DNA from 2 places in the Clostridium sp. JN-1 genome. Region 1 is predicted to be linked to the other one. Evidence: a T-box and tRNA genes for the amino acid it is inferred to sense, from the RefSeq annotation. Region 1 holds a T-box; the other holds one or more tRNA genes.

The links. A T-box is a leader RNA that pairs with one kind of tRNA and senses whether it is charged. The one in region 1 lies ahead of tyrS (tyrosine--tRNA ligase), so its partner is inferred to be a tRNA-Tyr.
Region 2: it has a tRNA-Tyr gene. The T-box ahead of tyrS (tyrosine--tRNA ligase) is inferred to sense a tRNA for this amino acid. The anticodon was not compared.

What each region holds. Positions count from the first base shown of each region.
Region 1 is NZ_CP033465.1:919,215-934,609, reverse strand. It holds gene EBB51_RS04610 (PTS transporter subunit IIC) at 1-471, opposite strand, end outside; gene mtnA (S-methyl-5-thioribose-1-phosphate isomerase) at 564-1,610, opposite strand; gene mtnK (S-methyl-5-thioribose kinase) at 1,610-2,833, opposite strand; gene EBB51_RS04595 (DeoR/GlpR family DNA-binding transcription regulator) at 3,124-3,909, shown strand; gene EBB51_RS04590 (folate family ECF transporter S component) at 4,441-5,043, opposite strand; THF riboswitch at 5,108-5,231, opposite strand; ZMP/ZTP riboswitch at 5,321-5,397, opposite strand; gene tyrS (tyrosine--tRNA ligase) at 5,451-6,683, opposite strand; T-box leader at 6,745-7,004, opposite strand; gene EBB51_RS04575 (YitT family protein) at 7,338-8,186, opposite strand; gene EBB51_RS04570 (M18 family aminopeptidase) at 8,489-9,793, shown strand; gene glpT (glycerol-3-phosphate transporter) at 10,142-11,467, shown strand; gene map (type I methionyl aminopeptidase) at 11,533-12,288, opposite strand; gene hcp (hydroxylamine reductase) at 12,444-14,078, opposite strand; gene EBB51_RS04550 (exonuclease domain-containing protein) at 14,643-15,395, shown strand, end outside.
Region 2 is NZ_CP033465.1:196,983-212,377, forward strand. It holds gene atpA (F0F1 ATP synthase subunit alpha) at 1-1,036, shown strand, start outside; gene atpG (ATP synthase F1 subunit gamma) at 1,058-1,909, shown strand; gene atpD (F0F1 ATP synthase subunit beta) at 1,922-3,313, shown strand; gene EBB51_RS00985 (F0F1 ATP synthase subunit epsilon) at 3,432-3,830, shown strand; gene EBB51_RS00990 (YwmB family TATA-box binding protein) at 4,098-4,808, shown strand; gene murA (UDP-N-acetylglucosamine 1-carboxyvinyltransferase) at 4,841-6,100, shown strand; gene spoIID (stage II sporulation protein D) at 6,272-7,327, shown strand; gene EBB51_RS01005 (M23 family metallopeptidase) at 7,436-8,155, shown strand; gene spoIIID (sporulation transcriptional regulator SpoIIID) at 8,328-8,582, shown strand; gene EBB51_RS01015 (rod shape-determining protein) at 8,680-9,708, shown strand; gene yyaC (spore protease YyaC) at 9,744-10,283, opposite strand; gene EBB51_RS01025 (hypothetical protein) at 10,468-11,067, shown strand; tRNA gene EBB51_RS01030 (tRNA-Thr) at 11,229-11,304, shown strand; tRNA gene EBB51_RS01035 (tRNA-Tyr) at 11,310-11,395, shown strand; tRNA gene EBB51_RS01040 (tRNA-Val) at 11,404-11,479, shown strand; tRNA gene EBB51_RS01045 (tRNA-Tyr) at 11,565-11,650, shown strand; SAM riboswitch class I at 11,731-11,834, shown strand; gene metK (methionine adenosyltransferase) at 11,904-13,079, shown strand; gene EBB51_RS01055 (ATP-dependent RecD-like DNA helicase) at 13,225-15,395, shown strand, end outside.

The DNA of each region.
Region 1 (15,395 bases):
TAATTCAAATACTACCTCAATTGCTGCTGCAATAAGGGCAAGAGGTACGCTGTGAGTTAATGCAGCAACTATAGTGGCTGTTAATATTTTACCCCATACGTTCCACATATCCACATTCAAACAATTTGTCCATCCAAATGCCAGCATTAATATATTTATACCTATTTGTATAGGAAAAACTATTAATGCATAAGGCCATGCCCATGCTATAGCTGCAACAGGTGCCCATCCTACGTCCATTGTAGTCAATTTTATCCCTGTGCTACTTACAAATGCATTTGCAGCAGGACTAATAGATTTAAACATAAACTCCAGTACTACGTTCATGCCTGTAAAGGCTATTCCAAGAGTTAAACCACATACTATGGCTTTTTTTAATTTCATTTTAACTCCTAGTGCTATTATAATCATTACTATTGGTAAAAAAACTGCAGCTCCTAAATCCAGTATATATTTTACTACATAACCCATCTTGTTCCTCCATTCTAAAATTTAACTTTGTATGCCCCCTTTTTACATACTTTTATGAATAAGTTTGATATATTAAAAGAGAGCATATAAATTTACTTTATTATCTTTCGCAAATTTTCCTCAAATGGAGGATATACTATCCCCTTTTCTGTGACTATAGCAGTTATATTTTCATGTGGAGTTACATCAAAAGATGGATTATATACTTTAACGTTCTTAGGTGCTGTCCACACCCCAAATCTGCAAGTAACTTCCTTAGGATCTCTTTCCTCTATAGGTATATCTTTGCCACTTGGAGTACTCAAATCAATGCTTGGAGTAGGTGCAGCTATATACATCGGTATATTAAAATATTTAGCTAAGATAGAGACTCCAAAGGTACCTATTTTATTTGCAGTATCACCATTTGCAGCTATTCTGTCACAGCCTACTATTACTGCATCAATTTTATGCTGTGCCATAACTACAGCTGCCATATTATCAGTAATAGTTGTTACATCTATTCCAGCCATATAAAGCTCAAGTGCCGTCAATGTTGATCCCTGCAGTCTAGGTCTTGTCTCATCCGAATATACTTTAAGATGCCACCCTTTTTCCTTTGCAAGGTACATAGGGGCTGTAGCTGTACCATATTTGGATGTTGCCAGCTGCCCTGCATTACAGTGGGTCAAGATACCCATCCCATCTTTTAGAAGGGTAATCAAATTTTCTCCTATGGTCCTGCAAATTTTTATATCCTCACTGTGAATGTTTCTGGCTTCAATTTTTGATATCTTCTTTATTTCATCAATAGGCTTGTCCTTTACTTCTTCAATTTTCTTTAGCATTCTTTTTAATGCCCATGAAAGGTTTACAGCTGTAGGTCTGCTTGAATTTAAATAACTAGCTTTTTCTTTTACTTCTTCATAAAATTCTTTGAAAGAACTTTCTGTTGCATTCTTTATTCCAAAATATAATCCATAACCTGCCGTAACTCCTATAGCCGGTGCACCTCTAACTATCATGGTTTTTATAGCATCGTACACACCTTCTACTGAGTCATAAGTTTTATATTCTATAGAATTAGGAAGCTTGGTTTGGTCTAATAACACAAGCTCCTCCTTTTCATCATTCCATTGAATTGCTAATAATTCAGACATTATTTTGCCTCCCTATATGTTTTTTTACATTTTTCAACTAATAAAATAAATTCATCAATTGAATTCACATTATTTCTTTCCACAAGTATTGCTTGGCCAATTTCTAAACCTAATATTTGTGCTTTAGCTCTTTCCTGTAAATCTTCTATTTCATCTAAGTCTGGTACATGAGCCATGCCAATAATTCTCCTCATAATTTCACAAGAACAAAATCCAATAGTTTCATGTAATAAATTTTTTATATAGTATTCCTTATAACTAGGTACTTTTGTTATTATATCCTTTGACTCATTTTCCCACAGATAATCAAATTCCTTATAAAACTCATTCCATATTTGTACAATTGAATTAAGTAAATATTCCCTATACTCCTTTATCTCACTTTGACTTTTATCTTTTCTACCTTCCCACGATACATAATTTAAAATGAAATTTGCAAATAGCAAACCTATATCATATCCATATGGTCCATAAAAAGCAAATTCACAGTCAAACACAATGCTTTTATCTTCATTTATAAATATAGATCCTGTATGTAAGTCTCCATGAAGCAGCGCTTCTGCCTTAGTCATAAATATATTTTTCAATTTGGAAACTTCAAACCATACTTTTTTATTATTCCAAACTTTTTTTACATAATCCTTTATACATTCGTTTACATTGTTTGATTCAGCATCCATATAAGGATCATTTAAAACAAGTCTTTCCGTTATATCACAAAGTTCGGGGCTTATAAATTTTCCAACAATTTTTTTCTTTTCCATTGGGCTCATTCCCATATCAGATGTTAAAAACAAATTTCTCGCCATGAATTTTCCTATTTGCTCTGGAAATTTATTAAACATTTTCATTTCCATTAAACCTTTTCTTAAAACTTCCATATCCCCTAAGTCTTCCATTACAGTTAAAGCATATTCATTACTATGATAGTATACTTTTGGCACACTATTAGGACATACTTTATTTTGAAGTTTTAATGTCTCAGCTTCAATTCTATTTCTATCTAAAGTTAATTTCCAACCTTCCCCTGCAACTTTCAAATAGGGTAATGCTTGTTTAACTATAACTTTTTTGTTATTATCCATGTCTTCCACTCTAAAAACAAGATTTAAATTTCCATCTCCTACTTCTTTACTCGTAACTTCATGATCCTCGGGAAATATATTTATTTTTTTTAAATATTCTCCAATAGTGTCATTTGTCATCGCTTTATACTCACCCATTTTTAAAACCTCCATTTGTTTTATATTGTGAACAGTGATTGTTTAAACAAGTATATGTTTATGTTTAACATATGTTTGTTTAAATATTACACCAATATGTTCAAACTTGCAATCATCAAATTGTATTAAAAACTACTAAATTTTATAAATCTTAAATAATATACTTAATATTTCTCTTTATATCCAAAGAAAATAATAATTTGAGATAACATTCTTTCATAAATAACATTACTATGATATATTTAATATATTAATTTAATCTTTATCTTCAATTAAGGAGGTTTTATACCATGACACAAGAAGAAAGAAGATTATATATTAAAAAGATTTTAAATTACAACAAAAAAGTAGAAACAAAAGACTTAAGCAAAGATTTAAATGTATCAGAAATGACTATACGAAGAGACTTGGACTATTTAGAAAAAAAAGGCATATTAAAGAGAGTGTTAAATGGTGCCATATTGAACTCTATCAACAAAATAGATCCAATAGATGATAGCTTAAATATAAGAATGAATCAAAGTATAGAGGAAAAAAAAGCTATAGCTAAGTATGCAAGTACACTAATAAATGATGATGATATAATATTTCTAGATGCTTCAACCACTGTCTGTGCATTATGTCCTTACATATTAAATAAGAAAATAACTATAGTTACAAATTGTATTAGAATATGCAATTATTTTAATACAATTAAAAATATAAATATTATTCTTGCTGGTGGAATATTAAGATGTGGAACGTTATCTTTAATAGGTACTGATACCAATAAATTTTTAAAACAATATAATACAAATAAGCTCTTCTTATCAGGAAAAGCTTTGTCACTCAAAGACGGACTTACAGATGTGAATACTTTTGAAATAGAAGCTAAGAAAGCAGCTATGGAAAATACAAAAGAAATTATATTGCTGATAGATCATACTAAATTAAACCAAACTTCTTTAATTAAAGTTTGTGATACAAACAATATATCTAAAATAATAATTGACGGTTTCAAAAACTTTTCACCTGAAGAACAAAACACAATAGATTTTATAAAAAATAGCGGTACTGATATAATTATAGCTAATTAATGTTATTAAATACATCTATATGTTAGAAATCTCAACCATTAAGTTACATTGCAATTCATAATATAAAAACAGAGGACATAGGACAGAGGACAATTGACAGAGTTAGAAAGAATAATATGCTTCAAATAGATGTTGTTGAAGACATAAAAGGATGAGAGATTTACTATAGAAGATAATTGGAATAATCCACTATTTATAAAGGTAAAATTTCAAAATAAGCTGGAAATTTTTTATTAAAGTTTTTAGGTAAAAGGGTGAGTGTATCTATTTTTACGACCTATCGGTCTGCAAGCTTACCAGCTCTTTAATTAAACGTAAAAAAATACAATTCCAGTAAAAATAGAATTTTTACTGGAATTTAAGTGCTAAATCCCTGTTAACTTAGAAGAGTACTCCTGAGGAACAAAAGAATAAGGGTTTCTTTTAAATTAAAGATTTTTTAGAGCACAGCGGAGAAAAATCAACCTTCTCTGTCCTATGTCCTCTGGCAATGGAAAAATTTACACCCCTGGGGTGAAAATTCTGTTTTTATTATACAATTGGTATATACTTTCCTTTTTGCTTTGGTATAAAGCCCTCACGTACAAGGATGTGAAGAAATACTTGAAGCAGTGCAACTAACATGATAACCTCTATTGGAAGCATAATTGTATTTTTAATTAAGCTCTTTACAAAGAAATAATAATATCCCTTACCAAACAAAATTGCACTCCAAAGTGAGCCAAGTCCTACATGTATAATAAAGTTAACTAGAAATTTCATGACGAAAATCCTTAAAACAGAAATTTGACTGTGATATAGAAAAATTCCATAAATAAAGAATTCAAGCATAGTTGATAAAGTATAACCTGGGAAAAAAATATTAGAAGGCAAAATTACGAAGCCAATCAAATCGTAAGCCAATCCAGTAAACAGACCTACAACGGGACCAAAGATCATAGAACCAAAAGCCACCACTAGAAAAGAAAATGAAATACGAAGGTTTATTCCTACAGGAATGTAAATTGAACTTAAAACAGTGCCAAGCGCAATAGTCAAGCCGGCAAAAACAAGTGATCTCAATTTATGAACTTCTGCAGCTGCAGCAGTCCAATATCCAGTTGTAAAAATTGAATCAATACTATTTTTAATCATAAAAAAATTCCTCCTTAAATTGGCAAAACTTCATGCCACATAGAGGAAGATATCTCCAATATGCAGCAGCGGGATGCGATAACTGTATGGCAACATCAACATAAGATATTATAAATATGTTAAATGTTTCCGTCCTGAGATCAACTCCCCGTTTCTCAGACACATAACCCACGATTATCTACTCTGCCATTTTTCTTAATATACAAATCTAACCTAAAAATTAATAATTAAGTAATCCCTCCTTTCAAAGATAATACAAAAAAGCCGACTATCCGGACTTATCTGCCCAGACGGTCGGCCTTTTCTGTCATACTCCCATGTGGTTATCCACGTCCGTCAGTCATATGACTTCTTAACTATTAAATTACTACCAAAATCCACTCTTGTCAATATCATGCGGCATTTTTCTATTCAAATAATTCACTCTTTACTTTAATAAAATTTGCCTTTCCAACTTGAATAACAAAGCTTTTACCTGGATTTTGCATTACAAAATTATTAAACTTTTCGCCATCTACCTTTACAGCATTTTGAGATATAAGGCGCCTAGCTTCACTATTACTTTTAGCAATTCCGCTTCTAGTAATAACCTTTATCAAGTCTATTTCATCATTTGGTGAAAAGCAGTCCTCAGACAGAATAAATTCACAAACATCATCTGGAATGAGATTTTTCTGGAACACAGTTTTAAAATGTTCTTCAGCAGATTCTGCTTCACTTATGCCGCAGTATAAAGTTGTTATTTCTTTTGCAAGGCGCATTTTAATGTCACGCGGGTTTGTTTCTGGATTATTAAGCTTTAACTTAATTGCTTCAACTTCATCTGGGTGAATATCTGTCGCAAGTTCAAAGTATTTAATAATAAGATTATCTGGAATAGTCATTGTCTTTTGGTAAATTGAAACAGCATCTTCAGATATTCCAATATAATTTCCCAAACTTTTACTCATTTTTTCAACACCATCTGTACCTTCAAGTAAAGGCATAAACAGAGCTATTTGACTTTCCTGGCCATAATCCTTTTGTAATGTACGGCCCATTAGAACATTGAAGGTTTGATCTGTGCCGCCCATTTCAATATCTGCCTTTATCTCTACAGAATCATATGCCTGCATTAATGGGTAGAAAAATTCATGCAGTCCTATAGGTTCATTGTTTTTATATCTTTTCTCAAAATCATCTCTTTCAAGTATTCTTGCAACGGTAACTTTTCCAGCAAGTTTTAATATATCTTCAAAATTAAGCTTAGACAGCCACTCGCTGTTAAACCTAACCTCCGTCTTATCTCTATCAAGTATTTTGAATATCTGTTTTTCGTAAGTTCTAGCATTTTCAAGTACCTGCTCAGTTGTCAATTGCTTACGAGTTTTGCTTTTGCCTGTAGGATCACCAATTTTGCCAGTAAAATCACCAATTATAATTACTGCACGATGTCCTAAATCCTGCATTTGTTTAATTTTTCGAAGCACAACTGCATGACCAAGATGTATATCTGGTGCAGAAGGATCAAGTCCGAGTTTAACTGTAAGAGGACTGCCTGATGCTGCGCTCCTTTCCAGCTTTTGCTTTAAATTTTCTTCACTCACGACCTGGTTTACACCTTTCATAATAATCTTAAACTGTTCTTCAACACTTTTCATTTTTATCATCCTCTCTATTATTATAAATCCAAATAAAAAAAACTCCTGTCCACTGCATTATGCAGAGGACGGGAGCATTACTCACGTGTTACCACCTCAAAATTTATCTACACATCGCTGTGTAAACCTCATCAGGTACGATACAAGTATTTATACCCTAGCGATGTAACGGTCGCACCCGGCAGCAGTCTACTTGGATATAAATCCTTTCGGTGTGCCACTCAGAGATGTATTCAAAATCTGTTTTCTGCTCCTCTCATCAACCGGCAGCTTTCTGTTGAAAACTTTATGATTTCTACTTCTTCTCATCGCAGTTTTAAATATATGGTACATTATATCACTTAAATAATAGGTTATCAATATATAACTAACATTATTATTTCCATTATCTTAAATTTTATGTTTTAAATTTTTATATAATATTTAGTATTAAATATTATATTATGGATATAATATTCAATAGACATATGTCACTTTCCCCAAATTTAAAATTTATAAAATCTATAGTAAGGAACTACCTCAATAATTCTAGAAATTATTGAGATAGTTCTCTTTTGGGATTTATTAAGATAATCACAAGTTTAAACAATCTAAACTTAGATCTGCCTTATGACTCAAAGCTTGGCAAATTTAAACTTTCCGAGACGTTTAAAATTAAACTATACTAGAAAATCCCTCTCCTAATACTTCATTTACTTCATTTACAGTAATAAATGCTTTATCATCTACTTTCAATATATATTCCTTTAATTTAAGGAACTGTTTTCTATCAAGTATAGTTGTTATGACTTCATTTTCATTATTTTTATAAGCTCCCTTAGCATAATATATAGTTGCACTTCTATCAAGTTCATCCATAATATATCTTTCTATTTCTTTACCCTTTGAGCTTATTATAGCAACATGCTTATAAGTATTTAAACTTAAAATAACCCTATCAATAATTGTAGCATTCAAAATTATTCCCAAAATTGCATACATACCCTTATCTATTCCAAATATAATAGCTGCAATAAATGCTATAATAATATCAGGAATAAGTATACACTTGCCTATACTTATTTTAGTGTATTTATTTATTATCTTAGCTATTATATCTGTCCCCCCTGTGGATGCATTTCTATTGAATACAATACCCATTCCAACACCACATATTAATATTCCAAATATCAGTTGCATTAGAGTGTCACTGCTAAATGGTTTTACTGCTGGATACACTTTTTGCATTATCCATATAATTATTGATATAGAAAAACTGCAAAATATCGTCTTTCCTCCAAAAATTGGTCCTATGACTATAACACCCACTGTAAAAAGAATTACCTCACAAATCAGCATAAACATTCCCATAGGTATACTAGGAAAAATACTATTTACAATTATAGCTGCTCCACTTACTCCTCCAGCTGCTATATTACAAGGTTTTAGAAAAAAATAAGTCCCAAATGCAACTAAAAAGGCTGCAATTAATAACATGGGTATATCTTTTATATCTTTTTTCAAATACAATCCCTCCCCACATTTATATTATTTATAATTTTTATCAATAAATACTTGCAAAACATAAAAGAGCATATAAAACCTAACTAAAATTACCCTTAGATTTATATATGCTCCCATTACATGCAAATTAAAATTACATGAACGTCTTTTAACCGTATATTACTATTATATAATTTAAAATATTTTCCTGTCAATATGTTTATTTTTTCTGGCTGACTAAAATTATGTTTTGTATTTCCTAAAATTTGAACTATATACTATAATATAACTTAGTATTGTATTTAAAAAGGAGACGATAACTTATGACAGATTATGAAATTAGTGAAGCAAATGAACTTATAAATTATATTTATGAAAGTCCTACAGCATTCCATGTAGTTAAAAATGCAGTATCTATTCTTAAAAAATTCAAGTTTACAGAACTAAAAGAAGAAGACTCATGGAAAATAGAAAAAGGCGGAAAATACTTTGTAGTTAAAAATAATTCTGCACTCACTGCCTTTGTTGTTGGAAATGGTGAACTTGAAAATGATGGTTTTAAAATAATAGGAGCTCATACTGATTCACCTGGTTTTAAAATAAAACCAAATGCAGATATACAAGTTGAAAATTCCTATGTAAAATTGAATACAGAAGTATACGGCGGACCTATATTAAATACATGGATGGACAGACCTCTTTCAATCGCAGGCAGAGTTATTTTAAAAGGTAAAAACATACTTTCTCCTGATATAAAATTAATAAATATAAAAAGACCGCTGCTAATTATCCCTAACTTAGCAATTCATATGAATAGAGACATAAACCTTGGGATTAAGCTAAATAAGCAAATACACACACTTCCCCTTCTATCCCTTGTAAATGAAAAATTCGAAACTTCAAGGTACTTAACTAAAATCATAAGTGACGAATTATGTGTATCACAGGAAGACATACTAGATTTTGATTTGTTTTTATATGAATTTGAAAAAGGAACCATGTTAGGTGCAAATAATGAATTTATATCTTCTGGTAGATTGGATGATTTAAGCATGGTATACTCTGGTATAAAGTCAATTTGCAATAGTACTGCAAAGAACAGCACAAATGTTATGGTTTGCTTTGACAATGAGGAAGTTGGAAGTACTACAAAACAAGGAGCAAATTCTCCAATGCTCTTATCTGTTTTAGAGAGAATAGCATTTAATCTTGGTAAAAATAAAGAAGATTTTTATAGAGCTATCTCAAAATCATTTATGATATCTTGTGACTTAGGTCATGCACTTCATCCAAATTATCAAGAAAAATCCGATCCTGTGAATAAGCCTATAATAAATAAGGGTCCTATTATAAAAATGGCTGCAAGTCAAAGTTATACTACAGATGCCGTATCAAGTGCAGTATATAAGAGTATTTGTAATAAAGCCAAAGTTCCCTTCCAGGTATTTGTAAATCGTTCAGACGAAAGAGGCGGCTCGACTATAGGACCAATATCTTCAAGCCACATAAATATGACAACATTAGATATGGGACTTGCAATATTATCAATGCATTCAATAAGAGAGCTTGGTGGAGTAAAAGATTATATATACGCCATGAAATCTTTTGAAGAGTTTTACAATTTATAGTTATATACAAAATAAAGAGTAAGACTTCTGCTGCTAAATATGGGCAGGAGTTTTAATTTTATGTATGAGCATATAAAATTTAACATAAGTTTAACATTTTCTTAATGTGAGCTTAACATTATTTATTATACTATTTGACAATATACTGTAATTTATATATAATGATATCATAAAGGTAGAGAGCGGAGAACCTTATTATATAAGGTATCTCTGCTTTTTTTGTATCTTTATGTAATTGTTTGCACATATTTTATACTACTTCCAGCGCTAATGTAGTATAAAATACTCAAATATATATTATTTAAATGTTATATATTTAGAATTAATTTTGAAAGGTGGTATTTTTATATGTTAAATTTTCTGAAGCCTGCCCCACATATCGCCAGACTTCCAGAGGAAAAGATTGATTCAACCTACAAAAAATATCGTTTACAAGTATTTTTAAGCATCTACATAGGTTACTTAACTTATTATTTTGTAAGAAGTAACTTTGCAATGGGTAAAGTTTATTTAATTCAAGAGGGATTTACCAAAACACAGCTGGGTATTGTAGCTTCAGCATTAGGACTAGCTTACGGGATTAGTAAATTTGTTATGGGAAATGTCTCTGACAGATCTAATCCAAGGTACTTTTTAGGCATAGGATTAATATTATCAGGTATTGTAAATTTTCTTTTTCCAATAACTACAAGTGTTACAATGATGTTTATAATAATGCTTTTAAATGGATGGTTCCAAGGTATGGGCTGGCCTCCATGCGGACGAACTATGACTCACTGGTTCTCTGATAAAGAACGTGGAGTAAAAATGTCAATTTGGAATACTGCACATAATGTAGGCGGTGGAACAATATCATTCATTGTCCTATTTGGTGTTGCAATATTCGGAAGCTGGAAAGGTGTTTTCTATTTTCCCGGCATGATTGCTATAGTAGTAGGTATCTTATATATGGTATTTGCAAAAGATACTCCTCAATCTGTTGGTCTTCCTCCAATAGAAGAATATAAAAATGACTATCCTAAGGTTGATGTAGACAATAGAGAAAGGGAAATGACTGGTAAGGAAATACTATTTAAACATGTGTTAAATAATAAATATTTATGGTATATAGCAATTGCAAACATATTTGTATACGTTGTTAGATATGGTGTATTAAACTGGTCACCTATATATTTAAAAGAAGTAGCTCATTTGGGTAATTCAGGTGCTGCTCTTGGATTTTCAATATATGAATATGCTGCAATTCCAGGAACTATATTAGTTGGATGGCTGAGTGATAAAGTATTTCATGGTAGAAGAGCTCCTATGGGAATTATATGTATGGTAGGTGATATTTTAGCCATATTAGTTTATGCTCATACTACAAATGTAACATTATTATTCATTTCATTAGCTGTAATGGGTGCTTTAATATATGGACCTGTTATGTTAATAGGCGTAAGTGCACTTGACTTAGTTCCTAAAAAAGCATCTGGTACAGCAGCAGGATTCACCGGACTATTTGGATATTTAGGTGGAGAAGTTTGTGCAGAAGCTGTAATGGGTGTTGTCGTAGATAAATTTAATTGGAGCGGCGGTTTTAACATGCTTATTATATGTTCAATACTTGCTATAGTATTTCTATCATTTACATGGAATGTACATGATAGATCTAAAGATTCAGCTGCTGCTTAATTTTAAAATTTTTGATTAAAATAAATGAGTAGATTTTTTTAGAATCTACTCATTTATTTTAGATTTTATAAGTTATCTTGATCAGTTAAAATAATAGGTCCATCCTTTGTTATAGCTATTGTGTGCTCATATTGAGCTGAAAGACTTCCATCTAATGTACGTGCTGTCCATTCATTATCATCTGTTGTAACTTGATATTTTCCTATGTTTATCATAGGTTCTATGGTAATTACCATTCCTTCTCTAAGCCTTATACCTTTACCTGGTTTCCCATAGTGCGGCACACATATATCATCATGCATTTTTTTACCTATGCCGTGACCTGTATAATCTCTTACAACTGAGTATCCAAGTGGTTCAGCATAAGTTTGTATTTCATGTCCTATATCCCCTATTCTATTTCCTACAACAGCTTTTTTTATTCCCTTATATAGACATTCCTTTGTAACTTTCATAAGATCTTCTGCTTCTTTTGATATATTTCCAACTGGGTATGACCATGCCGAATCAGCAAGCCAGCCATTTAAGTTTACAACCATGTCAATAGTTACAATATCTCCATTTTTTAAAGGTTTTTTATTAGGAAATCCATGGCAAACTTCATCATTTACAGATGCACATGTTGCATATGGGAATCCCATGTAACCTTTTTCTTCTGGTGTGGCATTATGATCTTTTAAATACCTTTCTACAAATTGGTCTATTTCCATTGTAGTTATACCTGGTTTTATCATCTTTTTGATTTCTTTATGACATGATGCTAGTATTTTACCTGCTTCTGCCATATAACCTATTTCTTTTTTAGTTTTTATATCTATCATATCTGATCCCTCTATCTTGAAATTTATTGTATATATCATCCAAAATCATTTTAACATACATTAATTTCACATTCAATTGTATATATTGCAGCGCAAAATACGGACATGGCTAATACCCATGTCCGTATCTTTTTTTATTATCAATTTAAGTTCCATTAGAAGAATAACTTAATGTCATCTTCAACAGTTCCTATTCCAGCGATTCCAAAATTATCTACTAGTACCTTTACAACATTAGGTGAAAGGAATGCAGGAAGGGTTGGACCAAGGTGAATATTTTTTACACCAAGAGATAATAGTGCCAATAATACAATAACTGCTTTTTGCTCGTACCATGCAATATTGTATACTATAGGTAACTTATTTATATCATCCAATCCAAATATTTCTTTAAGCTTTAATGCAATAAGAGCTAGGGAATACGAATCATTACATTGTCCAGCATCAAGTACACGCGGAATACCATTTATGTCACCTAAATTCAATTTATTATACTTGTATTTTGCACAGCCTGCTGTAAGAATTATAGTATCCTTTGGCATTGCTTTTGCAAATTCTGTATAATAACTTCTAGATTTTGCCCTTCCATCGCAGCCTGCCATAACAACAAATTTCTTTATTGCACCACTTTTAACTGCTTCAACAACTTTATCAGCTAATGCAAATACTTGATTGTGAGCAAAACCACCAACTATCTCACCATTTTCAATTTCTGTTGGAGGAGCACATCTTTTAGCATGTTCGATAATTGCAGAAAAGTCCTTTTCCCCGCCAATCTCACCTTCAATATATTTGCATCCAGGAAATCCTACTGCGCCTGTAGTATAAACTCTATCTTTATAGCTGTCCTTTGGAGGAACAATACAATTTGTAGTCATTAAAATTGGACCATTAAAACTTTCAAATTCTTCTTTTTGTTTCCACCATGCATTTCCATAGTTTCCTACAAAATGTGAATACTTTTTGAATGCAGGATAATAATGAGCTGGAAGCATTTCAGAATGAGTATAAACATCTACTCCTGTACCTTCTGTTTGCTTTAACAGCATTTCTATATCCTTTAAATCATGACCTGATATCAAGATTCCTGGATTTTTACGAACTCCTATATTAACTTTAGTTATTTCAGGATTGCCATATGCAGAAGTATTTGCCTTATCTAATAAAGCCATTCCATCTACACCATACTTACCAGTTTCAAGTGTTAACCCTACAAGATCATCAACACTTAAAGAATCATCCAAAGTTTTTGCTAGTGTACTTTGCAAAAATCCATCAATTTTTTTATCCTCTTCTCCAAGTACATTTGCATGTTTACTGTATGCAGCAAGTCCCTTTAATCCATAAGTAATTAATTCTCTTAAACTTCTTATATCTTCATTTTCTGTTGAAAGTACACCAACAGTTTTTGCTTTTTCTCTAAATTCTTCTATATCACTGCTTTCCCAAAGGGCAGCATCTGAGAGTTTGTCTTTGTTATTTAATTTATTTATTAAATCACGTTTAGTTTTCAAAGTCATGAAAATACGTGAAACTACAGCATCTTCATCAAAATTTGCATTAGTTATTGTTGTAAACAAATTTGTAGTAATCATATGATTTACATTGCTTTCTATTTCTTTTCCTTCTCCTCTTAAACGAGCTGCGACTTCACTAATTCCTTTAGTAACATAAATTAGCAAATCCTGCATTTTAGCAACTTCTGGGGTTTTTCCGCATACACCCATTTGTGTACATCCAGAACATCCTGCTGTTTCTTGACATTGATAGCAAAACATTTTATTTTCCATATTTGATTCCTCCCGTATTTATTTAGTATTTATTATAGATTCATCTTAACATGACAACTATTTTAAGTCGGTAACACATGTTACAAATAAAATATACTTGTAAGTAATTTTTCTCTTAACTGGAAAATGATTAGGCAGTTTAAAATGTCTGATTTACCCTTAAGAATTTTGTCATGTATTTTGAGTACACTTTACACAAATAATTAGTTCAGGAATAATTTTGAGTATTTCTTCTCTATTACTCCCTATATCAAGCTTTTAAAAAACATGATTTAACTTTTTGTCTTTTGAATCAAAATATTAAAATATAAGTTAAAGCTTCTGTACTCTAAACTGATTATTTTTTAAAAAATACCTTCTCCTTTCCTATTGATACTGTATAATTATTTATAGATATGGAAATTATAATATGACTTTTGGTCAACGTTTAAAAAGCTTAGAAAAGAAAAAGAACTCACTCAAGATCAACTAGGTAAAAAGGACAAGAAATGATTTTGAATCCTTATTTTTATATAAATTAACAGATAAAAAAGTATAATTAATTTAGAAAGAAGATGATTTAATATGTCTTATGATTTTATTGCAATTGATTTTGAAACCGCAAATAATAGCAACGATAGTGCATGTTCTCTTGGAATTGCATGTGTAAATAATAATCAAATAGTAGAAGAAAAATATTATCTTATTCAACCACCCGATATGAAATTTGATAAAAAAAATATATCAATTAATAAAATTACACCTGATGATGTGAAAGATGCTCCTTTATTTTCTGAGTTATGGGATGAAATAAAATCTTATTTTGATGGTAGTACTATTATAGTAGCTCACAATGCTGTATTTGATATGTCTGTACTTAAAAATTGCTTAATCAAATACAACTTAGAAATTCCAGATTTCAACTATGTTTGCAGCATTCCAATATCAAATAGAGTCTGTGGAAGTAAATTAAATACTTCTCTTGAAACTAGAACTCAATATTTTGGGATAGATATTGGAAATCATCATAATTCCCTAGATGATGCCAAGGCTTGTGCCAATTTAGTACTAGCATGTATAACAGCTAAAAAGAGAAAATCTCTAACTTCATATTGCAATACATATAAGAGCATTTCAATAAAAAACTTTAAAGACTTAAACCCATTAAAACAATTAAAGAAAGAACATAGACATTTTGATAGAATTGTATTATCTGAAATTAAACCAAATGCCGAATCAATAGACAATAGCAATAAGTTATTTGGTAAAAATATGGTTTTCACTGGTGAATTAGAAACAATGAGTAGAAAAGAAGCAATGCAAAAAGTTGTTAATTTA
Region 2 (15,395 bases), 720 kb from region 1:
AAAAGGTCAAAGAGAATTAATAATAGGTGATAGGCAGACAGGTAAAACTGCCATAGCTATTGATACGATTATTAATCAAAAAGGAAAAAATGTAATTTGTATATATGTTGCTATAGCACAAAAACAATCTACTGTAGCTAATATAGTAAATAATCTTACAGAAGCTGGAGCTATGGATTATACAATAGTTTTATCATCTTCTGCTTCAGAGACGGCACCGCTCCAGTACATAGCGCCATATTCAGGCTGTACAATGGGTGAGTACTTTATGCATCAAGGAAAAGATGTACTAATTATATATGATGATTTGTCTAAGCATGCTGTTGCTTATAGAACAATGTCATTATTACTCCGCAGACCACCAGGAAGAGAAGCTTATCCTGGAGATGTTTTCTATTTACATTCAAGACTTCTTGAAAGAGCAGCAAAACTTTCGGATAAACTTGGAGGAGGATCACTTACAGCTCTTCCTATAATAGAAACACTAGCAGGAGATGTAACAGCTTATATTCCAACTAATGTTATTTCAATAACAGATGGTCAGATATTCCTTGAATCTGAATTATTTAATGCAGGGCAAAGACCTGCTGTTAATGCTGGTATATCTGTATCAAGAGTTGGTGGTAATGCACAAATTAAAGCTATGAAACAAGTTTCAGGAACATTAAGACTTGATCTTGCACAGTATAGAGAACTTGCTTCATTTGCACAATTTGGATCGGATTTAGATAAAGAATCAGTAAGAAGACTTGAAAAAGGTAAGAGATTGGTAGAAATATTGAAGCAAAAACAATATTCTCCAATGCCAGTTGAAGAGCAGGTAATTATTCTCTTTGCAGGTGTAAATAATCATCTTAATGATGTACCTGTCGAGAGAATCAAAGAATTTGAAAAAGAATTCCTAGATTATGTGAATACTCATCATAAAGAGATACCGCAGGAAATAGTTGAAAAGAAAGTTTTATCAGATGAATTAAGTCAAAAGCTTACAGATGTAATAGATGAATTTAAAAAAATATTTTTAGCAGAAGCTTAGAGCTTCTGCGGGAGGTGAAATATGGCCGGGGGAGGACTTGTTGAAATAAAAAGAAGAATAAGATCTATATCTAGTACCCAAAAAATAACAAGAGCCATGGGACTTGTTGCCACCTCTAAAGTCAGAAAAGTTAGGAAAAAGCTAGAGGTAAATCAGAAATATTATGATTCTTTTTCTCAAATCGTAAATGATTTGGTCAGGAATATCGAAGACTATAATATTTACGTGCATGGTAATAAAAGCAAAAAGAAGCTTTATATCACACTAAATTCTGATTCAGGACTCTGCGGTGGATTTAATTCTAATATAGTTAATACAGCTGCCCCTATAATATTGAAAGATAAGAATAATAATCTTCTTATTTCGGTTGGACAAAAAGGAAGAATGTATTTTAATAGGTTGAAGTGTAAAACTATATCAGAATATGTAGATATACCTGATATTCCTACTTTGAAGGAATCAGGAACAATAACTTATAAAGCACTAGATATGTATAGAAAAGGTGAAGTTGGAGAAGTGTATATGATATATACAAGGTTTCATTCAAGTGTAAGGCAAGATGTTACAATTGAAAAGTTACTTCCTTTAGGAAATAAAGATGAGGAATCTCCTAATCACTTCGTAAAATTTGAGCCTTCTATTAACCAAATGATAGAAGATGTAGTAGTTATGCAATTAAAACAACAAGTCTTGAATTTTATGCTTCATTCAAAAGTCAGTGAACAACAATCTAGAATGACAGCTATGGATGGAGCTACGAAGAATGCTAATGATTTGTTGGATGATTTGAATCTTAAGTATAATAGAGAGAGACAAAGTGCAATAACTCAAGAAATAACTGAAATAGTTAGTGGAGCAGAGGCTCTAAAGTAAGGAGGGACACTAATGCCAAATGTAGGCAAAGTTGTTCAGGTTATAGGACCTGTAATAGATATAAAATTTGATACAGAAAACCTTCCTAATATATATAATGCCTTAGAAATAAACATGAGTGATGGTAAAAAACTTATTGCTGAAGTAGAACAGCATATTGGTGACGACATAGTTAGAACTATATCTATGGAAGGAACAGATGGACTAGAAAGAGGAGTAGAGGCAGTTGATACGGGAGCACCAATAACTGTTCCAGTAGGTAAACCAGTTTTAGGAAGACTTTTCAATCTTTTAGGTCAGCCGATTGATGAGGCAGGCGAAGTTAATTCAGATATGCGTTATCCTATTCATAGAGCTGCACCAACATTTGAAGAACAATCTGTTGAGCCGCAGATGTTTGAAACAGGTATAAAGGTTATAGATCTTATAGCCCCATATCAAAGGGGAGGTAAGATAGGACTATTTGGCGGTGCTGGTGTTGGTAAGACAGTTCTCATCCAGGAACTTATAAATAACATAGCTACAGAACACGGGGGACTTTCTGTGTTCACAGGTGTAGGAGAGAGAACAAGAGAAGGAAACGACCTCTATTATGAAATGAAAGAATCAGGTGTTATAGATAAAACTGCCCTAGTATTTGGACAGATGAATGAACCACCTGGAGCTAGAATGAGGGTTGCTCTTACAGGACTTACAATGGCAGAGTATTTTAGAGATCAAGGTCAGGATGTTCTCTTATTTATAGATAATATATTTAGGTTTACTCAAGCTGGTTCTGAGGTTTCAGCATTACTTGGAAGAATTCCTAGTGCTGTTGGATATCAACCAACACTTGCAACTGAAATGGGTGCACTTCAAGAAAGAATTACATCCACAAAGCAGGGATCTATTACATCTGTTCAGGCTGTATATGTACCTGCAGATGACTTGACAGATCCAGCTCCGGCAACTACATTTGCACATCTTGATGCTACAACAGTTTTATCAAGATCTATATCAGAGCTTGGTATATATCCAGCAGTTGATCCGCTGGAATCAAGTTCTAGAATACTTGATCCAAGAGTTGTAGGAGAAGAACATTATGAAGTAGCTTCAAAAGTTAAGCATATACTTGAAAGATATAGAGAACTTCAAGATATAATAGCTATACTTGGTGTTGATGAACTTTCAGAAGCTGATAGATTAGCTGTTGTTAGGGCTAGAAGAATTCAAAGATTCTTATCACAACCATTTACTGTTGCAGAACAATTTACAGGAATGAAGGGTGCATATGTTCCAATAAAAGAAACTATAAGAGGCTTTAAGGAAATACTCGAGGGTAAATATGATAATTTACCTGAAGCAGCTTTCTTATTTGCTGGAAGTATAGATGAAGTTGTACAAAAGGCTAAGACTATGTCATAGAACTAGCCTTTTGATTATGAAGTTAGACATTTAATGTCTAACTTCATAATATATAGAATAACTCATTTTACTTTTTCGGTTAAGTGAAATAATTTAATTTTATAAGAAGGAGATTAATATGGCGGATGCTTTAAAATTAACTATAAATACTCCAGAAAAAAGTTTTTATAGTGGAGAAGTAGTTGAGATATTAACTACTAGTACTCAAGGACGTATAGGAATTTTAAAAAATCATATGTCTTTAGTAACAACTTTAATGCCTAATGTTACGGAAATCATACAAAAAGATGGCAAGAAACTTAAAGCATTCACTTCGACAGGTATATTAGAGGTGAAAGATAATTCGGTGAATTTTTTATGTGATGCCTGCGAATGGCCTGAAGAAATAGATTTTGAGAGAGCTCAGGCATCTAAAGAGAGAGCTGAAGGCAGGCTAAATAAAGAAAAAGATAATATAGACGTAAAAAGAGCAGAGTTAGCCTTGACAAGAGCGCTAGCAAGAATAGGTTTAAAATAATATGAATAAATAAAAGTGACATGAAACTACACATTTCATGTCACTTTTATTTTTCCAAAGCACTCCTAACTGCAGCACATTTTATTCTCATGCTCTATATATTATTAGTAAAGAAAAATAATATATAAAAGTATTTTCTGCGGTGTCAGATAATTATATTTAAGCTTTTCTATACTGAATATTAAAGAAATATGTGGCTATAATTTAAACTAAAGATAATGGGGGTGAGGTTAACTCTATAATAAATTTAAAATAGAGTTATCTATTATGTGGGGAAAAAGTAAATCAATTTTAATTATAGTTTTATCTATTTTTTTAATATTTTCGTTTGATGGATATTGTTCTAAAAGCAAAATCTGCAATAGCAATAGTTTATTTGATGATATTTTAAAGTGCACTAAAAGTACAGTACAAGAGTCTAATGTTACAGCAAGTTTTAATACAAATGTGGATGGCATAAGTTTATGTCAAAGTATTTTCAAAAAAGTAGACTCTAATCAAAATTTTAATGTAAGTACAACTCAAAATACTAATTTTTATCGTATAGAATTTAATAAGAAAAATGTAGGTGGTTACATACAAAGCATAAAATGTGGAAAATATAATGCTATAACTGTAGATATTGATGAATTAGGTAATAAAAATAAACTCAATGATTTAATGATACAGATGAAAGGATATCTAAAAGATAGGAAAGAGAATATAAAGTATTTTGAATGCCTAAAAGCTAAAACTACAAATTCAAATAGCATAAATGAATGTAATTCACAGATATCGAAATTATTAAGATCCTATCATATTTTTGATATAGATACTTTAAATTTAGAAAATGGATATACATCAACTGCTTATACGGGTTTGTATGATAATGTAATTGAGACTAATGGTACATTAGTAGATTTCAATTATAGTGTATGTAGATATTATTCAGGAAATTATATAATCCTTGCTACACCTGAAATAATTAAAACATATTAGCAATTTTAGCAATTGTAGAATGGAGGATAAGTATGGATAAAATATTAATAAGAGGAGGAAAAAAGTTAAAAGGTGAGGTAAATATAAGTAGTGCTAAAAATTCTGTTTTGCCGCTTATTGCGGGAACACTATTAAGTGGGGATAAATGTGTAATAGAGAATGCCCCTATGTTAGATGATGTATTTGTTATAAATGATTTACTTAGAAGTATAAATGCAGAAATAGAAATAGATAAGGATTCTAAGAAAGTAATAGTGGATACTTCTAAAGTAAATAGCTGTGAACCAACTGGTGAGCTAGTTAGGAAAATGCGGGCATCATTTTTAATTATGGGACCTATGATATCAAGGTTTGGAGGTTTTAGATTATCGCTTCCAGGTGGATGTAATATAGGAACTAGACCAATAGATTTACATTTAAAGGGATTCAATGCACTTGGTGCAGAAGTTAATGTAGGTCATGGCTATGTAGAAGCTTACGCTAAGAAACTTAAAGGAAATAAAATATACTTAGATTTTCCGTCTGTTGGTGCTACTGAAAATATAATGATGGCAGCAGTTATGGCGGATGGAGAGACAATCATAGAAAATGCAGCAGAAGAACCTGAAATAGAAGACTTAGGTAATTTTTTGAATAGTATGGGGGCGAATGTAGTAGGAGCAGGAACTGGAAATATTCATATAATAGGGGTAAAAGATTTAAAGGGAACAACACATAAGCCTATATATGATAGAATAGAAGCAGGAACATTTATGGCTGCAGCTGCTGCAACTAGAAGTAAAATTAAGATAAATGGTGTAAAAGAAGAACACTTAAAGCCAATAATAGCTAAACTTGTAGAGTCTGGAGTAGACGTTAATGTTAATGGAGAAAGTTTAGTTGTAGATGCAGATAAAAAATTAAAAGCTATAGATATAAAAACTATGCCATATCCAGGGTTCCCAACAGATATGCAGTCTCAAATGGCAGCAGTATTATCTACGGTAAAGGGTACTAGTATAATTACTGAAACTATATTTGAAAATAGATTTATGTATGCTGCTGAAATGAAGAGAATGGGAGCTAATATAAAAGTAGATGGGAGAAGCGCAATTATAGAAGGAGTTCCAAAGCTTACAGGTGCAGAAGTTAGAGCTACAGATTTGAGGGCTGGTGCAGCACTCATAATTGAAGGACTATCAGCAGAAGGAGAAACTCAAGTTTTAGATATATATCACGTTGATAGAGGGTATGTTTCAATAGAGAAAAAATTAAAAAAGTTAGGTGCTAATATTGAGAGAGTAAAGCAATAATAGCTAGTATACATGATATTAATATATGAAAGAAGAGAGAAGATTATAACAAGTCTTCTCTTTTTTTATTTATAAGTTAGTTAAATATGCTCAGTAATATTTCGATCTAGGTAAAAATAGAATAGAAGTAGATTTTGTATGTAATTAATATATAAGATGGTGGGGATAAATATGAGTAGAGTTTCTCAATCAATACATATAAAAAAGTTTTTAATATTGATACTGATATGTGTAACATTTACGTTGTTAGCATCATTTATTATAATTGGTTTTAGTTCAAATAATACTGGTTTTGTAAAATCTATACCTGATTTCTTTGTAAAATCAAAAGACATAATATTTAATAATAACAATACTTCTATAATAAATGTATACATGGAGAAACAGAAAAAGGTTCAATCAATGAACTTAGAAGATTATGTTACGGGTGTTGTTTGTGCAGAAGTACCAGCTAAATTTGACATTGAGGCATTAAAAGCCCAAGCAGTAGCCGCAAGAACTTTTGGAGCAGCTCATATGGAGAGCTTAGGAGGACATAAGTATAAGAGTAATACAGGAGCGGATGTGTGTGATAGTGTAAAATGCCAGGTATTTATGAATAAAGAAGATAGATTTAAATCCTGGCCAGCAAATAGTAGAGAGGAATACTGGAATAAGGTAACAAAGGCAGTTAAAGAAACTCAAGGAGAGGTATTAACGTATAATGGTAAGCTAGTCATGGAACCATATTATTTTTCTTCAAGTAGTGGAAAAACAGAAGATGCAAAAGAAGTTTTTTCAGAAGATATACCTTATTTAAAAAGTGTTAATAGTCCAGGAGAAGAGAATTCTTATAAATATAGAACCACAGTTAAATTAAATTATTATGATTTTGTAAACAAGATAAATAGTAGATATAGTAAAGCAAATTTATCGGCAGACAATGTTAAAAGCTCTGTATTTATAAAGAGTAGAGATAGCAGCGGATATGTAAAAGAAATAAATGTAGGAAATATAACGTTGAAAGGAAATCAATTTAGAAGCGTACTTGGACTTAATTCAGCTAATTTTATTATATCATTTGAGAATAATTTTATTCAAATAACTTGTACAGGATACGGACATGATGTTGGAATGAGTCAATCTGGAGCAAATGTTATGGCCCAAAGTGGTAAAGACTACAAACAAATATTAACACATTATTATACAGGAGTAAGTATAAGTCAGATTCAGGAGATAAAACCTTAGGGTTTTATTTTTTTTGTCAAAAAATAGGGCAAAAAAACATAAAAAAAATTATATAAAATATGTATTAATTAGCAATCCCTGGACAAACTACAAATAGGAGGTGTTTGTATGGATAAAAATTTTTCAAGTAAAGTAGTAAATTTCTTAAAAAAGGAGGGCTTTTATGTAATATTATTTGTATGCCTGTGTGTAGTTGCTGTAGTAGCAGTTGTAACTGTTAAAGATAATAAACATTCAAATAGTTCAGCCGTTCAACAGAGTAGTGTTTCGAATAACGACAAGTTATCCAGCCAAGCAGCTAATTCTGAAGGAAAATCTTCATTGAATTATGATAATGCTCTTCAAGTTAAAAAAGCTGCTAAACCACAAAATGGATCACCTAAAGATAATTCCCAAAGTGTTTCTAAATCAGTTAAAACTTCTTTTACAAAACCAGTAAGTGGAACACTAGCAAGAGGTTACTCAGAAAATCCTGTGTATTGGGATTCTACTGCAAGTTACAGACCAAATTTAGGATATGACATAAAGTGTGATTTGGGCACACCAGTAATGACTGCTGTGGATGGTAAGGTAGAAGAAATAAATACTGCTAGCCAGGATGGAGTAGAAGTTATAATCAATCATCAAAATGGATTAAAAACTGTTTATTCAAATTTAGATTCTAGAGTCAAGGTTACTGAAGGTCAAAATGTAACTGCAGGTACAATTATAGGGGCAGTTGGAAAAACTACACTTAGATCAGCTTATGAAAAGTATGGTGATCACTTACACTTTGCAGTTTTAAATGGAGATAATTTTGTTGATCCAGGTAAATATATTAAATATTAATGAAATGTTTTATACATCAACTTTAGTTCATAGGTTAACTCCTATGAACTAAAATTAAATTTAATGAAATTCATCTATGTCATGCAAATTAAGCTCAAAATGGATTATAAGATGAATTTAAGAATTCAAAAGAGCATATTTATAAATATAGAAGGTTAAGGAGGTAGCATCTTTGAAAGATTACATTGAAGAAAGAGTTTTAGAAGTTGCTAAGTATATTATAGGCTCAAAAGCTACAATAAGAAAAACGGCCAAAGTTTTTGGAGTAAGTAAAAGTACTATACACAAAGATATGACTGAGAGGTTGCCTAAAATAAATCCACAAATTGCGAAAGAAGCTAAGTCTATTTTAGACTATAATAAAGCAGAAAGGCATATAAGAGGCGGAAAAGCAACAAAAATGAAGTATAAGGCTATTGAAGGTTAAAAACATTCCTATTATAATTATATTTAATAGATTGTAATAAGTTAGACAATTTTTTATTAATATAAAATATCGTCTTAGAGTGGGAGTGAAAAGAGGAATGTTTTTTAGTATGGGAACAGATATGGGTATAGATTTGGGTACAGCTACAGTGCTAGTTTATACTAAAGGAAAGGGAATAATATTAAAAGAACCTTCAGTAGTTGCTATAGACAGAAGCAAAAATAGAGTACTGGCTGTTGGAGAAGAAGCATGGCAGATGATAGGAAGAACTCCTGGAAATATTGTTGCAATTCGTCCATTAAGAGATGGAGTCATATCTGACTATGATATAACAGAAAAAATGTTAAAATATTTTATTTCAAAAGCCTGTGGAGCAAAGAAAATGTCTTCACCAAGAGTAGTTGTTTGTATTCCTTGTGAAGCTACAGGAATTGAAAAAAGGGCTGTTATTGATGCAGCTAAGAATGCAGGAGCTAAAAAAGTATTTTTAATTGAAGAACCGCTGGCAGCAGCTATTGGAGCTGGATTAGATATAACGAAGCCAAGTGGAAGTGTAGTTATAGATATTGGAGGCGGTACTACAGATATAGCAGTTATCTCTTTAGGTGGCATAGTAGTCAGGTCATCTATAAAAATTGCTGGAGATAAATTTGATGAAGCTATCATTAAATTTATAAGGAAAAAGTATAATCTAATGATTGGAGAGAGAACTGCAGAAAATTTAAAAATAAACATAGGGTCTGCATTTAAAAGAGAAAAAGTAACTATGGAGATAAGAGGAAGAAACTTGATTACAGGTCTTCCCAAAAATGTGGTTGTATCATCAGAAGAAATGAGAGAAGCCTTAAAGGATACAGTTAATGCTATATCAGAAACTACTCATGCTGTATTAGAAAGAACTCCTCCAGAACTTGCAGCAGACATAGCTGATAAAGGAATTATTATGACAGGAGGGGGATCTTTACTAAGCGGTTTAAGTGATCTAATACAAGAAAGTACTAAAGTACCAGTACAAGTAGCTGAAGATGCAGTGTCTTGTGTTGCTTTAGGAACAGGAAAGGTGCTGGAGTATTTAGATAAAATGGAAGTTACATTTATAGGTGATGATATAACTTTAATAGATTAAAAAAAAGTAAAATTCTGTGTAAGAATTTTACTTTTTTATATTGCGGATTTAGGATTGTCGTAAAGATAATATGAATGAACAATGGAGTGGCATATAGCTTTAGCAATATTAAATACTAAGTTTAATCGTATATTGTTATTGTTAAACATTTCTTCAGTATTATTAGATCCTACTATACCTATAATTGATGTTTCGCCAACTTCTGGTAAGGATTTGCCAACCCCTTTTCCAGGATGAATAGGATAATCACGTGCCTGAATTTCACCTATATTTGTTTCATCTCCAAGACAGGCATCAATTCCAATTATATTATTGTATGGATGAAGAGATTTAATCTCTTCTAATTTTTTATCAATATTTAAAGCATGTATTGGTTTTTCTATGGTACCATATACTGGCAAAGGGAAACCATTGAATTTTAATAATGTTCCAACTAATGGACCTAAACAATCTCCTATGCACTTATCAGTTCCAATACACATTATTATAGAATTCCTATTAATATAATCTTTTAAAAAATAAGCTATATTATAATAACATAGTGGATTTTTATAATTAGATTTTACCTTGTTCAAAAAAATCACCTCCTGATGGGACAAGTATGCACCTTATAAAGATAATCCCTAAATTATTTATATGACTTAAACTATTTAAATATTAAAGTTCAAGAATAAAAAATACATACTTGACAATAATGAGTAAATGATGAGTAATATAGTGCAGCATACGCTGCACGAGATATAATTGGGAGGAATAAGAATGAATAAGAAAATCTTATCATTTATCATAATTTTATGTACCATTATATCTGTCTTTATAATAAGATATGTTCATAAAGTAAACATTAATGATAATTTTATAAGTAATAAGATAAGTGTCTTTAATAATAAACAAAACAAGCATCAAAATAATAATAACGATAATAATATAAAAAAGTTTTCATATCTCTTTAGTGATATATGCTTTACGAATATAAATAGTGACTATAAAAAAGGTAAATTAGATGAAATAGGTGAAAAATTTAAAGATGATAAGAGAGCGTTCTTTAGTGACAGCAGCGAAGTTGTTAAAAATGATACTTCGAAAAGTATAAATAAATTGCCCAAAAGTGAAGAAGAAAATAAATCCATTTCTAAAATATCTAATTCTAATCCAGAAAAAAGTTTAACTGCTGCAGACATGGAAAAGTTAAATAGCATGGCTAATAAGTTACCTGCAGTCGATTGTGAAAAGGTCAAAAGTTGGCTTAAAAGTGGTAAAACCCAAGATATTGAAAAAGCTCTTAAATTATTGAAACAGAGGCTATCTAACGATGATTATCAAAAAATTAAAACTATATATGACAAGTTTATAAGTTAAAAGTAAACACATGCGTAAAGTAAAGAAATATATTGTAATGTGAAGAAAAATCCATGTAATATTATATAATCACTAAAGCATACAGTTGAATTTAGAATCACAACAATGTATACTATTTGATGTTGGCGTTAGTACAACTTAATAATTTAAATGGTTTTTATGCTGGCATAGCTCAGTTGGTAGAGCAACTGACTTGTAATCAGTAGGTCGAGGGTTCGAGGCCTTCTGCCAGCACCAAATACGGAGGAATTCCCGAGCGGCCAAAGGGGGCAGACTGTAAATCTGTTGTCATTCGACTTCGATGGTTCGAATCCATCTTCCTCCACCATAAATTATGGGCGCATAGCTCAGCTGGGAGAGCATCTGCCTTACAAGCAGAGGGTCACAGGTTCGAGCCCTGTTGTGCCCACCATTTAAATTAAATGTTAGTAGTATTTAAGTAATTAGTTTACTTAAAGTATGAATTTATGTAAAATGATTTTATTAATTAATAATATGGAGGAATTCCCGAGCGGCCAAAGGGGGCAGACTGTAAATCTGTTGTCATTCGACTTCGATGGTTCGAATCCATCTTCCTCCACCATAAAAACACTTTTACGTGTTTTATTTTTATATAACTATATGTTTAAATCTACTAAATTTGTAATTAATTTAATATTTAAACTCTTATCAAGAGAGGTGGAGGGAAAGGGCCCGATGAAACCCGGCAACCAGCTGTGAGCTAAGGTGCCAATTCCTGCAGTATAAATTAACCTGCAAGATAAGAGAGTTGTTAAGTAATTTAACCTCTTCTTATTGAAGAGGTTTTTATTTTATGAAATTGGAGGGGTAAATTTATGAGAAGATTGTTCACATCTGAATCAGTTACAGAAGGACATCCAGATAAAATGTGCGATCAAATTTCAGATGCTATTCTGGATGCTATATTGGAGAAAGATCCTAATGGTAGAGTAGCTTGTGAAACGGCTACAACTACAGGAATGATTCTAGTAATGGGAGAGATATCTACTAATTGTTACATAGATATTCCTAAGATAGTTAGAGAAACTGTAAAGGAAATAGGATATACTAGAGCAAAGTTTGGATTTGATTGTTCTACTTGTTCGGTTATAACATCAATCCATGAACAATCATCAGATATAGCACTTGGTGTAGATGAAGCACTAGAATCAAAAAAAGGTGAAATGGATAAAACTGAAGCTATAGGTGCTGGAGATCAAGGAATGATGTTTGGATTTGCTACGAATGAAACTCCAGAATATATGCCCATGCCTATTTCTTTAGCTCATAAACTTGCAAGAAGATTAGCTAAAGTTAGAAAGGATGGAACTTTAGATTATTTAAGACCTGATGGGAAAACGCAAGTTACTGTTGAATATGATGATAACAAACCGGTTAGAATAGATACTGTGGTTGTGTCAACTCAACATGATTCTGATACAACGCACGATCAAATAGAAAATGACATTATAGAACATGTAATAAAACCAGTTATTTCACCTGAACTTTTAGATGAAAATACTAAGTATTTTATAAATCCAACTGGAAGATTTGTAGTTGGAGGTCCTCAAGGAGATTCAGGACTTACAGGTAGAAAGATAATAGTTGATACCTATGGTGGATGTGGAAGACACGGCGGCGGTGCTTTTTCAGGAAAAGATCCAACGAAGGTTGATAGATCTGCTGCTTATGCTGCAAGATGGGTATCTAAAAATTTAGTTGCAGCTGGAGCTGCTGATAAATTAGAAATACAACTTGCATATGCTATAGGTGTTGCACAGCCAGTTTCTATAACAGTTGATACTTTTGGAACATCAAAGATATCAGAGGATAAGATTGTAGAAATAGTTAAAAAGGTATTTGATCTAAGACCTGCAGCTATAATAAAGGAATTAGATTTAAGAAGACCGATTTACAAACAGATTGCTGCTTATGGACATTTTGGAAGAACTGATATAGACTTGCCTTGGGAAAGACTAGATAAGGTTCAAGAAATAAAGAAATATATCTAAAGTTAATTTTGAAGTTTATTAAGGATTTAGTGTGATTATAAGATTTATCATGCTAAATCTTTTTTTTGATAGTATATATTCTATTTTTATATGATTTAATGATATAATTATTGATAAATAAAATAACATATTTAGGAGAGATTGTATGCAAGAATTACAAGGAAACATTGACAGTATACTTTTTCAAAGTGATAGTGATGGATATGTAGTTGCACGATTTAAAGAAAAATTTAAGCGTCAATGTATCACAATAGTTGGATGTATACCATATATTACAGAGGGCGAAAATTTAAAGTTAGAAGGTGAGTGGACTACTCATCCGCACTTCGGAAAACAATTCAAGGTATCTTCGTGTGAAGAAATTGTTCCAGATTCTACAGCAGGTATAGAAAGATATCTTGCATCTGGAGTAATATCTGGAATAGGACCTGTAACTGCTAGAAAAATTGTTGAAAAGTTTGGAGAAAAAACTTTAGAAATTTTAGATAATGATATAACAAGGCTTCGAGAGATAGAAGGAATAGGAGAAAAAAAGATACAATTGATATGTAATTCTTACTCAAAACAAAATGAAATAAGAAGTCTTATGATTTTTTTTCAAACATATGGGATCACAGCAAATCAATGTGTAAAGATACACAAAAAGTTTGGAAATGATTCTATAAAAGTTATTAAAGAAAATCCTTATGTATTAACTGAAGAAATATCTGGTATAGGATTTAAAACGGCTGACAAAATAGCAAGAAATGCTGGTATACAATTGAATTCTCCTTTTAGAATACAAAGCGGTATAAAATATATAGTAAATAACTTTTGCGGATTAGGCAATACGTATATGCCTTTTGATCTTCTAATAAATAGAGCCATCGAATCTCTAGGTGTGTCTAGAAAAGAAATTGAAGAAAATATATATGATAGTTCTGCAAGCGGAAAGATAAAACTGGAGAATGTTAATAGTAAGATTTGTGTATTTACTCTCCCTTACTATTATTGTGAAATGAATATTACAAGAAAGATACTTCAGTTATCACTTTCGAAGTATGAAGACATTAAAATTGATGTAAATAAGGAAATAGAAAAGTTTGAAGAGAATAATAATGTTAAATTTGCCGATTCACAAAAAGAAGCTATAAATGGAGCTTTTAAAAATGGAATTGAAATAATTACAGGAGGACCTGGTACAGGAAAAACTACAATCATAAATGCGATAACTCAAATATTTGAAGAAATTAACTATAAGGTATTTATGGCTGCTCCAACTGGAAGAGCTGCAAAGAGAATGACTGAAGCTACTGGAAGAGAGGCTAAGACTATTCACAGGCTGCTTGAAATGGGTATAAGTGAAGGGCAAGATAATATATTGTATTCACGCGGTGAGGGAGCACCTCTTGAGTGCGATGTACTAATAATAGATGAAGCATCAATGATAGATGTGATGCTTATGAGTAATTTGTTAAAAGCAATTTCAGTAGGTACTAGGCTTATAATAGTTGGCGATGCTGACCAGCTTCCGTCGGTTGGACCAGGTAACGTCCTTAGAGATTTAATACAAAGCAAATGCGTAAAAATTGTTAGACTTAAAGAAATTTTTAGGCAGTCACGTGAAAGTTTGATTATTGTAAATGCACATAAGATTAATAATGGAGAAATGCCAATTTTAAATAAAAAGGGGAAAGATTTTTATTTTATAAGATGTAATAATCCTGAAAATATATTAGATACGTTAGTGCAGCTTATAGACAAAAGACTTCCTAAATTTAATAAGAATTGGGATAAGATGAGGCATATTCAAATACTATCACCTATGAGAAAAGGCGTATTGGGAATTAATAATTTAAATACCAAACTTCAAGAAATACTAAATGTTAAAAGTAAGGAGAAAAAAGAAAAGGAATTTAGAGATAGTATTTTTAGAGTAGGCGATAAAGTTATGCAAATTAAAAATAATTATTCATTAAAATGGGTTAGAATATCAGGAGATGGCGAAAATGAAGGACTCGGAGTATTCAATGGAGATGTTGGGTATATAGAAGACATAGATAATGATAAAAATACTCTAACTGTGATATTCGACAATGAAAAAAGAGTAGTATATGATAATTTGTATTTGGACGAATTAGAACTTGCTTATGCTATAACTATACACAAAAGTCAAGGGAGTGAATTCCCAGTTGGTATTATGCCTATATTTATGGGACCACCTTTACTTATGAATAGAAATTTATTATATACTGCTATAACTAGGGCAAAACAGATGGTTGTATTAGTTGGAGACTTGAAGGCTTTAAAATTTATGATAAATAATGATAAAAGTTT